Regions from separate parts of the Nocardioides sp. NBC_00163 genome, predicted to be linked through region 2. Evidence: predicted binding sites of a transcription regulator. Region 2 holds the regulator's gene; the other holds the start of a gene.
The links. The regulator HrcA, encoded in region 2, represses chaperone genes, less so after heat shock. The targets are predictions, from matches to a motif close to TTGGCACTCGNNNNNNNCGAGTGCCAA.
Positions count from the first base shown of each region.

Region 1: a site for HrcA is predicted at 3,013-3,039, ahead of groL (chaperonin GroEL). Genes of this name have one in related genera too.

Region 1 covers NZ_CP108155.1:2,251,321-2,258,381, forward strand. Annotated here, with positions in the region: gene OG801_RS10840 (alpha/beta fold hydrolase) at 1-1,014, opposite strand, end outside; gene groL (chaperonin GroEL) at 1,214-2,848, opposite strand; gene OG801_RS10850 (GNAT family N-acetyltransferase) at 3,061-3,591, opposite strand; gene OG801_RS10855 (M1 family metallopeptidase) at 3,619-4,953, opposite strand; gene OG801_RS10860 (Pls/PosA family non-ribosomal peptide synthetase) at 4,955-7,061, opposite strand, start outside.
Region 2 covers NZ_CP108155.1:1,356,962-1,364,022, reverse strand. Annotated here, with positions in the region: gene hemW (radical SAM family heme chaperone HemW) at 1-483, shown strand, start outside; gene OG801_RS06565 (PspC domain-containing protein) at 573-767, shown strand; gene OG801_RS06560 (DUF3097 domain-containing protein) at 775-1,623, opposite strand; gene OG801_RS06555 (hypothetical protein) at 1,643-1,915, opposite strand; gene hrcA (heat-inducible transcriptional repressor HrcA) at 2,113-3,147, shown strand; gene dnaJ (molecular chaperone DnaJ) at 3,185-4,378, shown strand; gene OG801_RS06540 (16S rRNA (uracil(1498)-N(3))-methyltransferase) at 4,385-5,128, shown strand; gene OG801_RS06535 (Gmad2 immunoglobulin-like domain-containing protein) at 5,199-5,660, shown strand; gene OG801_RS06530 (winged helix DNA-binding domain-containing protein) at 5,676-6,728, shown strand; gene OG801_RS06525 (PhoH family protein) at 6,820-7,061, shown strand, end outside.

The DNA of each region.
Region 1 (7,061 bases), 890 kb from region 2:
GAGGAACCCGACGACCCGCCGGATCGAGAGGTCCCACTGCGGCGCGAAGGCGTGCTGCTCCCCGGGGTAGACCCACAGTCGCTGGCGTACGCCCGCGGTCTCCATCAGGTCCCGGGTGGTGTAGGCCCACCTGATCGGGCAGGACTCGTCATTGGTCCCGTGGTGCATCTGGACCGGGACCTCGATGCGGTCGAAGTACGTCCGCGCCGACAGCCCCTCCCAGAACTCCGGCTCCGTCTCGGGATCGCCGTGCTGCCGGTAGAGCCGGGCCACCTCGTCGGGCCGCGACGGCACCGCCCACCGGTTGATGTTGTCGACGATGTCGGAGGAGACCGACGCGTACGTCACCCCGGCCCGCACCAGCCCCGGCTGGGCGACGAGCGCGTTCATCACCACTCCCCCACCCATGGAGCGGCCGAGCAACGCGGTGCGGTCGGGGTCGACGTACGGAAGTCGCTTCATCGCCTGGACGGCGTTGATGGTGTCGCGGGTGTAGCCGAGTCGGCTCTCGTCCTCCTCGGTTCCTTCCGGGATGGGGGACGATCCGGCGTGACCGCGGTAGTCGGTGTGCAGGACGACGTAGCCCTCCCGCGCCAGCCGGTCCTGCTCCCGCTTCAGCCCCTGCCCGGTGACGTAGATGTCGGTGTCGATGTGACCGTGCGCGAAGACCACCCCTGGGAACGGACCGGCGCCCCGCGGCCGGAAGAGCACCCCGGTGATCGTCAGCGGACCGCTCGGGTAGCTGACCTCGAAGCGCCGGTACGCATCCGTGCTCCCCGACTCCCGCAGCACCTTCACCTCGCCGCCCGGGAAGTCCTCCCGCATCAGCTGCGGGAGCGAGACCTTGTCGGCCACCGGTGGGAGCGTCTCCGACGGGCTCGGAGAGGGTGAAGAGGGTGGCGCCGAGGTCGACGGTGTCGCTGCGCGGGACGAGGGAGCAGCGGCCGGCTCACCGCCGCATCCAGCGAGAAGCACGGCCGAGATCGCCAGCGCCGACATCGCCTTCGGGCTCATGGCGTCGAGCGTAGCCCGGTGTCCGTGATACGACGGGACGCTTTGGTCGGTCTACCCGCTGGTAACGGACAAGAACGTCCCGTCGTACCTCCCGGCGGCGGCCGGAAAACGACAAGTGCCCCCGCCAACCGGCGGGGGCACTCGCGTGTGCTCTAGCGAAACGGACTCAGCTGTGCTGATCGCTTCTTCGGCTTGCGCCTCAGAAGCCCATGCCGCCCATGTCACCCATGCCACCGGTCGGGTCGCCACCAGCGGCGGCCTTCTCCGGCTTGTCGGCCACGACGGCCTCGGTGGTGAGGAACAGCGCGGCGATCGACGCGGCGTTCTGCAGCGCCGAGCGGGTCACCTTGGCCGGGTCGATGATGCCCGCGGCCAGCAGGTCGACGTACTCGCCCGTGGCGGCGTTGAGGCCGTGGCCCTGCGGGAGGCCGGCGACCTTCTCCGCCACGACGCCGCCCTCGAGGCCGGCGTTGATGGCGATCTGCTTCAGCGGCGCCGAGATGGCGGCCTTGACGATCGAGGCACCGGTGGCCTCGTCGCCGTCGAGCTCGAGCTTCTCGAAGGCAGCGGCAGCGGCCTGGATCAGCGCGACACCACCGCCGGCGAGGATGCCCTCCTCGACAGCAGCCTTGGCGTTGCGGACAGCGTCCTCGATGCGGTGCTTGCGCTCCTTGAGCTCGACCTCGGTGGCCGCGCCGACCTTGATGACGGCCACGCCGCCGGCCAGCTTGGCGAGGCGCTCCTGGAGCTTCTCGCGGTCGTAGTCGGAGTCCGACTTCTCGATCTCGGCGCGGATCTGGTTGACCCGGCCCTCGATCTGACCCTGGTCGCCCGAACCCTCGACGATGGTGGTCTCGTCCTTGGTGATGACGACCTTGCGGGCCTGGCCGAGCAGCTCGATGCCGGCGGTCTCCAGGGAGAGGCCGACCTCCTCGGAGATGACCTGACCACCGGTGAGGATCGCGATGTCCTGCAGCATGGCCTTGCGGCGGTCACCGAAGCCCGGAGCCTTGACGGCGACGGACTTGAAGGTGCCCTTGATCTTGTTGACGACCAGCGTCGAGAGAGCCTCGCCGTCGACGTCCTCGGCCAGGATGACCAGCGGCTTGCCGGTCTGCATGACCTTCTCCAGGACCGGGATCAGGTCCTTGACGCTGGAGATCTTCGAGTTGACGATCAGGATGTACGGGTCGTCGAGGACGGTCTCCATACGCTCCGGGTCGGTCACGAAGTAGGCCGAGATGTAGCCCTTGTCGAAGCGCATACCCTCGGTCAGCTCGAGGTCGAGCCCGAAGGTGTTCGACTCCTCGACGGTGATGACGCCTTCCTTGCCGACCTTGTCCATCGCCTCGGCGATGATCTCGCCGACGGTGGTGTCAGCAGCGGAGATCGAGGCGGTAGCAGCGATCTGCTCCTTGGTCTCGATGTCCTTGGCCTGCGCGAGCAGCTGCTCGGTGACGGCGTCGACGGCCGCCTCGATGCCGCGCTTCAGGCCGGCCGGGTTGGCACCCGCGGCGACGTTGCGCAGGCCCTCGCGGACCAGCGCCTGGGCGAGAACGGTCGCGGTCGTCGTGCCGTCACCGGCGACGTCGTCGGTCTTCTTCGCGACCTCCTTGACCAGCTCGGCACCGATCTTCTCGTAGGGGTCCTCGAGCTCGATCTCCTTGGCGATGGAAACACCATCGTTGGTGATCGTGGGGGCACCCCACTTCTTCTCGAGCACGACGTTGCGGCCCTTGGGACCGAGGGTGACCTTGACGGCGTCGGCGAGGGTGTTGAGACCCTTCTCCAGACCCCGACGGGCCTCCTCGTTGAAAGCGATGAGCTTCGGCATTGCTCCTGCGATCCTTCACTTGGGAAGTTCGTTGGATCCGGTCCGATGGGTTGCCCGCGACGGACGACGCCACTCCCGGCAGAACCCTTCCCTGCCGCTCGCGACGCCTCAACGTCACCGGTCCGGTTGTTGTCACTCTCATGGTAAGAGTGCCAGCCTCATGTTTAGCACTCGACCCCTGCGAGTGCAAGAAAATCCCAGGATGGCGACGGTCAGAGAGGCTTCGCGAGCTCGGCGAACTCGAGGTCGTCACGCAGCGGGCGGCCGAAGCGCTCGTCGCCGTAGGGGAACGGCTCGAAGCGTCCCGTACGCCCGAACCCGCGCCGCTCGTAGAACGCGATCAGGTCCTCGCGCTGACGGATCACAGTCATCCGGATCTCCTCCGCGCCCCACTCCCGCGCAATCCGCTCGGCCTCGGCCATGACGGCCTTGCCGACGCCGGCCCCCTGCAGCTGCGGCGAGACGGAGAACATGCCGAAATAGACGTACGCCTCTCGCTTCTGCAGCTGGCAGCAGGCGACGATCTCGCCCGGCCGCTCGGGCTGCTCGGCGACGAGGAGGCGGGAGCCTGCAGCGGTGATCACCTCACGTACGCCCTCGGGGTCGGTGCGCTGGCCGGCGAGCAGGTCGGCCTCGGTGGTCCACCCGGCACGGGAGGCGTCGCCGCGGTAGGCCGACTCGATCAGCCCGACCAGGGCGTCCACATCGGAGAAGTTGGCGTCACGGAAGGTCAGCTCAGGCACGAGCCCCAAAATACGACAGAGCGACAATCAGGCGGGCAGGTCGGGCAGCGCCGACCGGCGCAACCAGGCGTCGAAGAGCGCGGTGAGGTCGCGGCCGCAGACCTCGGCCGCGAGGGCCTCGAAGTCGGCGGTGGTGACCGATCCCCCGCTGTGCCGGGCGATCCAGGTGCGCAGGATCTTGAAGAAGGACTCGTCGCCGACGGTGCGCCGCAGTGCGTGGAGGGTGAGCGCTCCGCGCTTGTAGACGCGGTCGTCGAACATGTCCGCGGGACCGGGGTCGGCGAGGACCAGGTCCTGCGCGAGCGCGGACAGCCGGCGGTGATGGTGGCGGGCGTGCTCGCCGCACGCGCGACCCCCGGAGGCGTCGGACCACAGCCACTCGCTGTAGCAGGCGAAACCCTCGTGCAGCCAGATGTCGCGCCACTCGCGCAGGGTCACCGCGTTGCCGAACCACTGGTGGGCGAGCTCGTGGGCCACGAGGCGTACCTCCGACCACTCGCCGGTGAGGTGGTTGCGCCCGAAGGTCGACAGCGACTGCGACTCGAGCGGGATCTCGAGCTCGTCGTCGGTGACCACGACGGAGTAGGAGGCGAACGGGTAGGGCCCGAAGACCGAGGTGAAGTAGGCCATCATGTCCCGCTGCCGCCCGAAGGAGGCCTCGAACCCGGCGGTGGCGTCGACCGGGTACGCGGCCCGGATCGGCACCCGGCCGCCCGGCCCGTCGCTCGTCGCGATGTCGACGACCCGGTAGCGCCCGATCTGCACCGTGGCGAGATAGGTCGCCATCGGCTCGGCCTGCCAGTAGCGCCAGGTCTCCCCACTGCCGCGGCGTACGCGGGAGGTCAGCTCGCCGTTGGAGACGACCGCATAGCCCGGCGCGGTGGTCACGCTGATCGCGTAGCGGGCCTTGTCGGAAGGGCGGTCGTTGCAGGGGAACCAGGTCGGCGCACCATGCGGCTGACCTGCGACGATGACACCGTCATCGAGCTCCTCCCAGCCGGCGTCGCCGTGGTGGGACAGCACCACCGGGCGGGGCTTGCCGGAGTATCTGACCGTGACCACGAACTCCTCGCCGGCCGCGATCCGCGAGCGGAGGTTCAGCACCAGGCGGTGGTCGTGGTGGGACCACTTGGCCGGCGGGCGGCCGTCGATCGCGACCTTCTGCACTCGCAGGTAGGCGAGGTCGAGGACGACGCGGTTGATGTCCTCGACGGCGACCGCGCGGATCGTCGCCGTGCCCGCGAGCCGGTTGCCGACCAAGTCGTAGGTGAGCTCGAGGTCGTAGTGGGTCGCGCTCCACGACGGATCCCCATGACCAGGAAGGTAGGGGTCGGCTGCGGGGAGCTTCGGCACGGCGGTCATGTTAGGGGGCCGCCTGGTCCCAGGGACCGATCGGGTTGCCGATCCACAGGGTCTTGTCGGGGAGGCTCTCCCCGCGCATGACCAGCGAGACCGGGCCGACGACCGCGTGCCGGCCGATGGCCGCGGCGGGCAGGATCACCGAGTTCGGCCCGAGCGTGGCGCCGCGCCGGAGGACGACCTCGTCGAGGGCCAGGACGCGGTCGTGGAACAGGTGCGTCTGCACGACCGTGCCGGCGTTGACCGTGGCGCCGTCGCCGAGCTCGACGAGGTCGGTCTCGGGGAGCCAGTGGGTCTCGATCCACACGCCGCGGCCGATCTTCGCGCCGAGCGCTCGGAACCAGAGGTTGAGCACCGGGGTGCCGGACACGGCGCCGGTGAACCAGGGTGCGGCGAGCACCTCGACGAAGGTGTCGGCCAGCTCGTTGGCCCACACGAACCAGCTCCACAGCGGGTGCGAGCCGGCCCGGATGCGGCCCACGAGCAGCCACTTCGCCGCCACCGTGATGCCGGCGGCGACCGCTCCGGCGACCGCGAGCACCGGCCCGGTGACCAGGATCGCGACGAGGAGGTCGGTCGCCTCCCAGACCCGCACGAGCACGTAGCCGACGCCCGCGTAGAGCAGCACCGCGAGCGTCTGCGGCACCAGCCGGGCCAGCTCGACGAGCGCCCTTGCGATCTTGAGGCGTGTCGGTGGGTCGTAGGTACGCCCCGAGTCGGTCTCGCCGGCCGCGCGGCGCAGCGGCGCGGGCGGCGAGCCGAGCCAGCTCTCCCCCTTCTGCGCGCGTTTGCGGCGCGGGGCCGCGCTGAGCACGGCGACCAGGGACGCCTTCGGCACCTTGCGGCCGGGCGCCGCCATGCCGGAGTTGCCGACGAAGGCGCGCTTGCCGATCTTCACCCGCTCGACCCGCAGCCAGCCGCCGCCCAGCTCGTAGCCGCCGATCAGGGTGTCGTCGGCCAGGAAGCTCTGGTCGTTGACCTGCGTCAGCCCGGGGATCATCAGGACCGTCGAGGCCTCGACGTGCTTGCCGATCTTCGCCCCCAGCGCCCGCAGCCACAGCGGCGTCAGCGTCGAGGAGTAGAGCGGGAAGAGCCACGTGCGGGCCTCGTCGAGCACCTGCATCGTCGACCAGACCGCGACACCGGCCAGGCTGCGTACGGGATGTACGCCGGGGGCGATCGCCAGACCGGCGAGCCGCACCACCGCCCAGATCAGCGCGGCCAGGGTGGCGAATCCGGCCGCCACCGCGACCGGGCTCCAGGCCAGCAGCGGCCCGACGTCGGTGTAGGAGGTGGGCACGCCGGCGAGGGCGACGCCGACGAGCATCCCGACGCCGATGGCGATCGCAGGAAGCAGCGCGAGCACGGCGGCAGCGATGCCGTAGAGGAGCATCCAGACCTGGGCTCGCGCCTCGGGCGGCTGCCACGGCCCGCGGGCTTCTCTGGCGGCGCGTACGGCCGGCGAACCCGACCAGAACTCGCCCGCCGGCACCACGCCGAAGACCGCCGAACCGGGTCCGACCTCGGCGTCGTCGCCGACGCGTGCGCCGGGCAGCAGTGTCGAGCGCGCCCCGACGCGGGCCCGTTCGCCCACCTCGACCTCACCGAGATGGAGCACGTCACCCTCGATCCAGTGACCGGAGAGGTCGACCTCCTGCTCGATCGAGCAGCCCTTGCCGAGGGTGAGCATGCCGGTGACCGGCGGGAGGCTGTGCAGGTCGACGTTCTTGCCCATCCGCACGCCGAGCAGCCGGGCGTACCAGAGCATCCACGGTGCCCCAGCGAGACCGTGGGCGCCGAGCTCGTCGACGGCGTGCGTCGCCAGCCAGAGCCGGAGATGGACCTTGCCGCCGCGGGGGTGCTCCCCCGGACGTACGCCGCGCAGGATGAGTCGCGCCGCGCCCGCGGCGAGCAGCATCCGGCCCGGTGCAGTCAGGAAGGCGAGGACGGCCGGCACGAGGATCCACCAGCTGAGCGAGGGCAACCAGGGCGCCCACGGCTGGGCGAGCGTCGTCCCGAGCCCGATCCAGGTCAGCCAGCGCGGTGCCGCGAGGCAGCGCAGCAGGATCGTCCCGACCACCTGAGCGACCTGGGTCTTGAGGCGTACGGCC
Region 2 (7,061 bases):
CCCGACGAGGACGACCTCGCCGACAAGTACGAGCTGGCCGACGCCACCCTCCGAAAGCACGGCCTGACCTGGTACGAGGTCTCCAACTGGGCCACCGATGAGTCCCAGCGCTGCCGCCACAACATGCTCTACTGGCAGGGCGGCGACTGGTGGGGTGTCGGCCCCGGCGCCCACAGCCACGTCGGCGGCACCCGGTGGTGGAACGTCAAGCACCCCAAGGCGTACGCCGACCGCATCGGCGCCGAGCAGAGCCCCGCCCACGCCCGCGAGATCCTCGCCGAGGAGGACCGGCGGGTCGAGCGCGTCCTGCTCGAGCTGAGACTCGCCGACGGCCTGCCGGCAGACGCCCTCGACGACGACGGCCGTGCCGCTCTCCCGGAGCAGGTACGCCGCGGTCTGGTCACCGTCGCCGACGACACGATCTTCCTCACCGAGACCGGCAGGCTCCTCGCCGACGCGGTGGTCCGAGACCTGCTCCCCTGAGCATCCCTGAGTCCGGGACCTTGGTCCTGATCGAAGGATCAGGGGTGATCCTGATTGGTAAAGAGGGCCCGAGAGGGGAGAGTGGAGTCATGGCAACCACAACTCTTTCCCGTCCCAGCAACGACAAATGGATCGCCGGCGTCTGCGGCGGTCTTGGCGACCGTTTCGGCATCAACTCGAACCTGATCCGGCTGGCCTTCGTCATCTCCTGCCTGCTCCCCGGACCGCAGTTCATCGTCTACATCGTGCTGTGGATCATCATGCCGAAGAAGTCGTCCTACTGACCGAGGCTCAGACGGGCTCGGTCACGAAGTCGATCAGCTCCTCGACCCGCCCGAGCAGGGCGGGCTCCAGGTCGCCGAACGAATTGACCCGGCCCAGGATGTGCTTCCAGGCCCGGGCGATGTCGGCCTGATCGCGGTGGGGCCAGCCCATGTGCTGGCAGATGCCCTTCTTCCACTCGATCGACCGCGGCACGTTCGGCCAGGCCTCGAGCCCGAGCCGGGCCGGCTTGACCGCCTGCCACACGTCGATGAACGGGTGACCGACGATCAGCACGTGCTGACCGACTGCGGAGCGCCGGATCGACTCCGCGATCCGGGCCTCCTTGGAGCCTTTGACCAGGTGGTCGACGAGCACCCCGACCCGCCGCTGCGGTCCAGGCTTGAACGAGACCAGGTGGTCGGCGAGGTCGTCGACACCGCCCAGATATTCGACGACGACGCCCTCGATCCGCAGGTCGTCGCCCCAGATCTTCTCGACCAGCTCGGCGTCGTGACGCCCCTCGACGAAGATCCGCGACTCGCGCGCGACCCGGGCCTTGACGTTGTCCACGGCCACCGAGCCCGACGCGGTGCGGGTCGGCTTCGCGGGTGCCGTGCGGGTCACCGGGGGAGTGAGGATGACCGGCTTGCCCTCGAGCCAGAAGCCCGGCCCCAGCGGGAACGTACGCCGCTTGCCCTTCCGGTCCTCCAGGGTCAGCGTGTGCAGGTCGCGGTCGATCCGCACGATCTCGCCGACGAAATCGGTCTCGACCTCCTCGACCACCGCGCCCAGCTCTGCGGGAGTCTCGACGGCACGCCCGTTCTTGGGCTTGCGCCAGTCGCCGGCCAGTACGTCGGAGCCGTAGCGATCGCTCATCCGGAGAACGTTAGTGGAGTCAGCAGCGAGAACCGGTGAGCACGCGCCCGAGCTGCTCGAGAACCTCGTCCGGCGTGGCCGCGGTCTCCGGGAACCTGAAGGTCACGTGGTGGCCGCCGTCGAGGGCGATCCAGGATACGTCGACGCTCTCGGCGGTGAGGTTGGAGAGGCGTACGCCGACAATGTGACGCGGTCGCAGCCCGAGCCGAGCCGAGAGCGAGCGGCACAGGTCCGCCTGGTGCTCGTCGTTGGCGTGGGCCGTGATGCGGACCAGCAGATCGTCGGCGATCATAGGACTCTCCAGTGGGGCGGAAGCAGTACAGCGAATGGCTCTAAGGTCAGCCTAACCTAAGGCTATCTCGATGGCGACAGAAGTGTTCCGTTCCACAGAGCGGAGCGGCCACCGGAAACTGGTGCCTGTGACGCGAACCGGTAGGATTGGCACTCGCGCGGAATGAGTGCCAGGCAGCCAGGACGATAGGAGGGCAGATGCAGAACGAACGCAGGCTCTCCGTCCTCAGGGCGATCGTCGAGGACTATGTGAAGACCGAGGAGCCGGTTGGCTCCAAGGCGCTCGTGGAGCGTCACGGTCTCGGTGTCTCCCCGGCGACGGTACGCAACGACATGGCCGCGCTGGAGGAGGAGGGCTACATCACCGCCCCCCACACCAGCGCCGGCCGGGTGCCCACGGACAAGGGCTACCGGCTCTTCGTCGACCGGCTGACCACGGTCAAGCCGATGACCGCGGCCGAGAAGCGGGCGATCGCCGGCTTCCTCGAGGGCGCGGTCGACCTCGACGACGTCGTCACCCGCTCGACCCGGCTGCTCTCGCAGCTGACCCGCCAGGTCGCGGTGGTGCAATACCCGACCCTGAGCCGCTCGACCGTCCGCCACGTCGAGCTCGTCGCGCTGGCCCCGACCAGGCTCCTCCTCGTGCTCATCCTCAGCACCGGCCGCGTCGAGCAGCGACTGCTCGAGGTGACCGAGGAGGTCTCCGAGGAGACCCTGGCCACGCTGCGCGCGAAGATCAACACCGCGGTCGCCGGCGCCGTCATCGCCGACGCCGGCGAGGCGCTGCGCACGATCGCCCAGCCGGCCGACGCGCCCGCCGACGCCCCGCAGGACCCGCTCGCCGCCGCCGTGGCCGAGGCCCTGATCGAGGCGATGAACGACCACCGTTCCGACGAGCGGATCTCCATCGGCGGCACCAGCAACCTGGCCCGCTTCGGCGACAGCTTCGACACCGCCGTACGCCCGCTCCTGGAGGCCCTCGAGGAGCACGTCGTCCTGCTCAAGCTGATGGGCGAGGCGACCGCGGGCGGACTGGTCACGGTGCGGATCGGTGCCGAGGGCCCCTACCAGGAGCTGTCGCAGACCAGCGTGGTCGCGACCGGCTACGGACCTGGCGACGAGGCGCTGGCCACGCTCGGCGTGGTCGGCCCCACCCGGATGGACTACCCCGGATCCATGGCGGCGGTGCGCGCGGTGGCGCGTTACCTCTCCCGGATCCTCGACGAGGCTTGAGCAGCAGACTCGATTCAAGGAAGATCAGCGAACTTCGATGGCAGGAAGACCGACGTTGGACCCCTATGAGCTCCTCGGTGTCGACAAGGACGCCGACGACGCAACGATCAAGAAGGCGTACCGGAAGCTGGCGCGCCAGTACCACCCTGACGTCAACCCCGACGCCGAGTCGCAGGAGAAGTTCAAGGAGATCTCCCACGCCTACGAGGTGCTGAGCGACCCGCAGAAGCGGGCTGCGTACGACCGCGGTGGCGACCCGTTCGCGGGCGGCTTCGGTGCGCAGGGCGCGGGCTTCTCGTTCACCGACATCATGGACGCCTTCTTCGGCGGCGCCGGTGCCGGCACCGGAGGCGCGGGGCGCGGCCCCCGTCCGCGCGTACGCCGCGGGCAGGACGCCCTCATCCGTCTCGACATCGACCTGGCCGAGGCCGCCTTCGGCGTCACCCGCGACCTCAAGGTCGACACCGCCGTCGTCTGTGACACCTGTGGTGGCGAGGGGGCCGCGGAAGGCTCCCACCCGATCCCGTGCGAGACCTGCCACGGCCAGGGTGAGGTCGCGGTCGTGCAGCGCTCCTTCCTGGGCGAGATCCGCACGCTGCGCCCGTGCTCGGCCTGCAACGGCTTCGGCACCGTCATCCCCGACCCGTGCCGCGACTGCAGCGGCGAGGGCCGGGTGCGCTCCCACCGCACCCTGACCGTCAAGATCCCGCCGGGCGTCGACGACGGCACTCGGGTGCAGCTCGCCGAGCAGGGCGAGATCGGCCCCGGCGGCGGCCCTGCCGGCGACCTCTACGTCGAGATCCACGTCGCCAAGCACGCCACCTTCACGCGGAGGGGCAACGACCTGCACTGCACCGCGAAGGTGCCGATGACCGCGGCCGCGCTCGGCACCACGCTCAACCTGCCGACGCTCGAGGCCGACCTCGTCGGCGAGGGCGCCGACCAGATCGACCCCGAGGACGCCTCGATCCAGATCGACCTCAAGCCCGGCACCCAGTCCGGCACCGACCACGTCCTGCGTGGTCGTGGTGTCCCCGGTCTGCGGGGCGGTCGCGGCGACCTGATCGTGACCATCAACGTGGAGACCCCCACCAAGCTCGACCTCGAGCAGGAGGCGCTGCTGCGCCAGCTCGCCGAGATGCGCGGTGAGGAGTCCGTCCAGGGCCAGCTCAAGGCGGCCCACAAGGGCGGCGTCTTCTCCTGGTTCAAGGACACCCTCAACGGGCACTGATCCACGATGACCCTTCCCGTTCACCTCGTCGAGTCGCTCGTCGGCACCCGTGTCGGCGACGACATCGAGGTGAGCGGCGACGAGGGCCATCACGCGGTCGTCGTACGCCGCCTCCGGGTCGGGGAGGAGGTCGTGCTCACCGACGGCGCCGGCGAGGGCGTCACCGGCACGATCACGCAGACCACCAAGAAGTCGATGACCGTACGCGTCGACGAGATCATCCTCGGCGACGCGCCGCCCGAGCCCGCGCTGACGGTTGTCCAGGCGCTGCCCAAGGGCGACCGCGGCGAGCTCGCCGTCGAGATGCTCACCGAGATCGGCGCCGCCAGCATCGTCCCGTGGGCGGCGACCCGCTCGGTCGCCGTCTGGAAGGGCGAGCGCGCGGTCAAGTCCCTGGCCCGCTGGCGGGCAACCGCCCGCGAGGCAGCCAAGCAGTCGCGCCGGCTATGGCACCCCGAGGTCGAGCCGCTGGCCACCACCGACGCCGTCGTGGCCATGATCGAGGCGGCCGACGTCGCCGTCGTGCTCCACGAGGAGGGCACCCTCCCGCTCGGCGCGGTCCCCGTCATAGACGAGGGCACCATCTTGGTCGTGGTCGGCCCCGAGGGCGGCCTGACGGAGGATGAGATCTCCCTGTTCGAGAAGGCCGGCGCCACCACCATCCGTCTTGGCGGCGAGGTCCTCCGCACCTCGACCGCCGGCGTCGCCGCCTCAGCCGCCCTGCTGGCCCGCACCCGCCGCTGGGACTGACCGCCGACTGACCGCCGACTGCTCGGCGTGGTGGGTTCGTCCTTCGAGGATGCCGGGTGAGTATGGAGACATGAGGAGCACACGTACGCGTCCGACGGGCGCCATGATCGCTCTTGCTCTCTGCGGCGTGCTGGCTGCCGGGTGCGGCAGCAACGATGCCGTCGCCGAGGATCCCGACGTGTCGGCCGAGCCGTCCGAGGAGCCGTCGACACTGCCACGTACCTCCGGCCTGATCACGCTGGCGGCACCGGCCGAGGGCGCGACGGTGTCGGACAGCTTCGAGGCCTCGGGCAAGGCCAACTCGAACGAGGCGAACGTGCCGTGGGAGGTCCGCGACACCACTGGCGAGACGGTGCTCGAGGGGGCCGCGACGGCCGAGGGCTGGGTGGACAAGCTCTACCCGTGGAAGACCACGGTCGACGTCTCCGAGCTCGAGCCCGGGACGTACCTCTTCATCGCTCGCACCGACGACACCTCCGACGGCGAGGGGAAGCCTTCTGAGGAGGTTGGCGCCCGGATCACCGTCGAGTAGGAGATCATCGCTACCGTGATCCTCACCGAACGGCAGCTAAACCGGACCCTCCTGCTCCGCCAGCACCTGCTGTCGCGGGCCTCGCTCACCCCGGCCGAGATGATCGAGCATCTGGTCGGCCTGCAGGCGCAGGAGTCGATGCCGCCGTTCTTCGCGCTGGCCGCCCGGCTGGAGTCGTTCGACCCCTACGCGCTCAGCGCCCAGCTCGAGTCGAGCGCGCTGGTGCGGCTCTCCTCGCTGCGGTCGACGATCCACATGCACACCGCCGCGGACGCCACGCTGATCAGGGCCTGGACCCAGCCGGTCCACGACTTCTACACCCAGCGGGTCGAGATCGTCCGCCCGGCGGCGCAGCTGGAGGGCTTCGTGGAGGCGGCCGAGGACGTACTCGCTCTCGGGGCGCTGCCCAACGCGGCCCTGGAGGCCGGTCTGGTCGAGCACTTCCCCGGCGTACCAGCCAAGGCGCTCGGCCTGCGGGCGCGCAACGAGCTGCCGCTGGTCCAGCTGCCGCCGCGAGGCCTGTGGAAGGGCTCGGGCGGGCTCGTCTACGACCTGCTCCCGCGCTGGACGGGCGTGCCGCCGGTGGCCGTGGACGATGTCGTCCCGACGCTGGCGCCGGAGATCGTACGCCGCTACCTACGCGCCTTCGGGCCGGCGACCGCCGCCGACATCACCACCTGGTCGTCCCTGACCCGCCTGGGCCCGGTGATCAAGCAGATCGAGGGGCTGGTGACCTACCGCGACGAGGCCGGCAAGACCCTCTACGACGTCCCGGACGCACCGCTCGCCACCGGCGAGGAGCACGCCCCGGCGCGGTTGCTCGGGACGTACGACAACCTCTGGCTCGCCCATGCCAACCGCGAGCGGATCACTGCCAAAGGCACCCGCAAGGAGTGGGGCATCGCTCGTGGTGGCGCGGTCATCATCGCCGACGGCCACCTCGTCGGTCTCTGGAAACCGGTCGAGGGGAAGGTGGAGGTCCGCAAGCTCTTCCGTGATCTCACCCCCGAGGAGCGCGACGAGCTCGCCGAGGAGACCGTACGCGTCGAATCGCTGCTGGCGAGCTGACCCCGGAACTATCCAGTAGGAGAGCGGCCGAGCGCCCGCGTACCATGGACGCATCAGCCTCGTGACGAGAAAGGGCCCGCTCCGGGCATCCATGACCGATCGACACCCAAGTCCGCTTCCGACCGACACCTCCGACCAGGGGGTCACCGCGACCACCAAGCACACCGTGGTCGTTCCGAACAGCGTCGACATGGTGACCGTCCTCGGTCCGGCCGATGAGCACCTCGGGATCATCGAGGCCCACTTCGACGCAGACGTGCACGTGCGCGGCAACCGGATCACCCTCCACGGCGCCCCCAGCGAGATCGCGATGATCGAGCGGGTCCTGGAGGA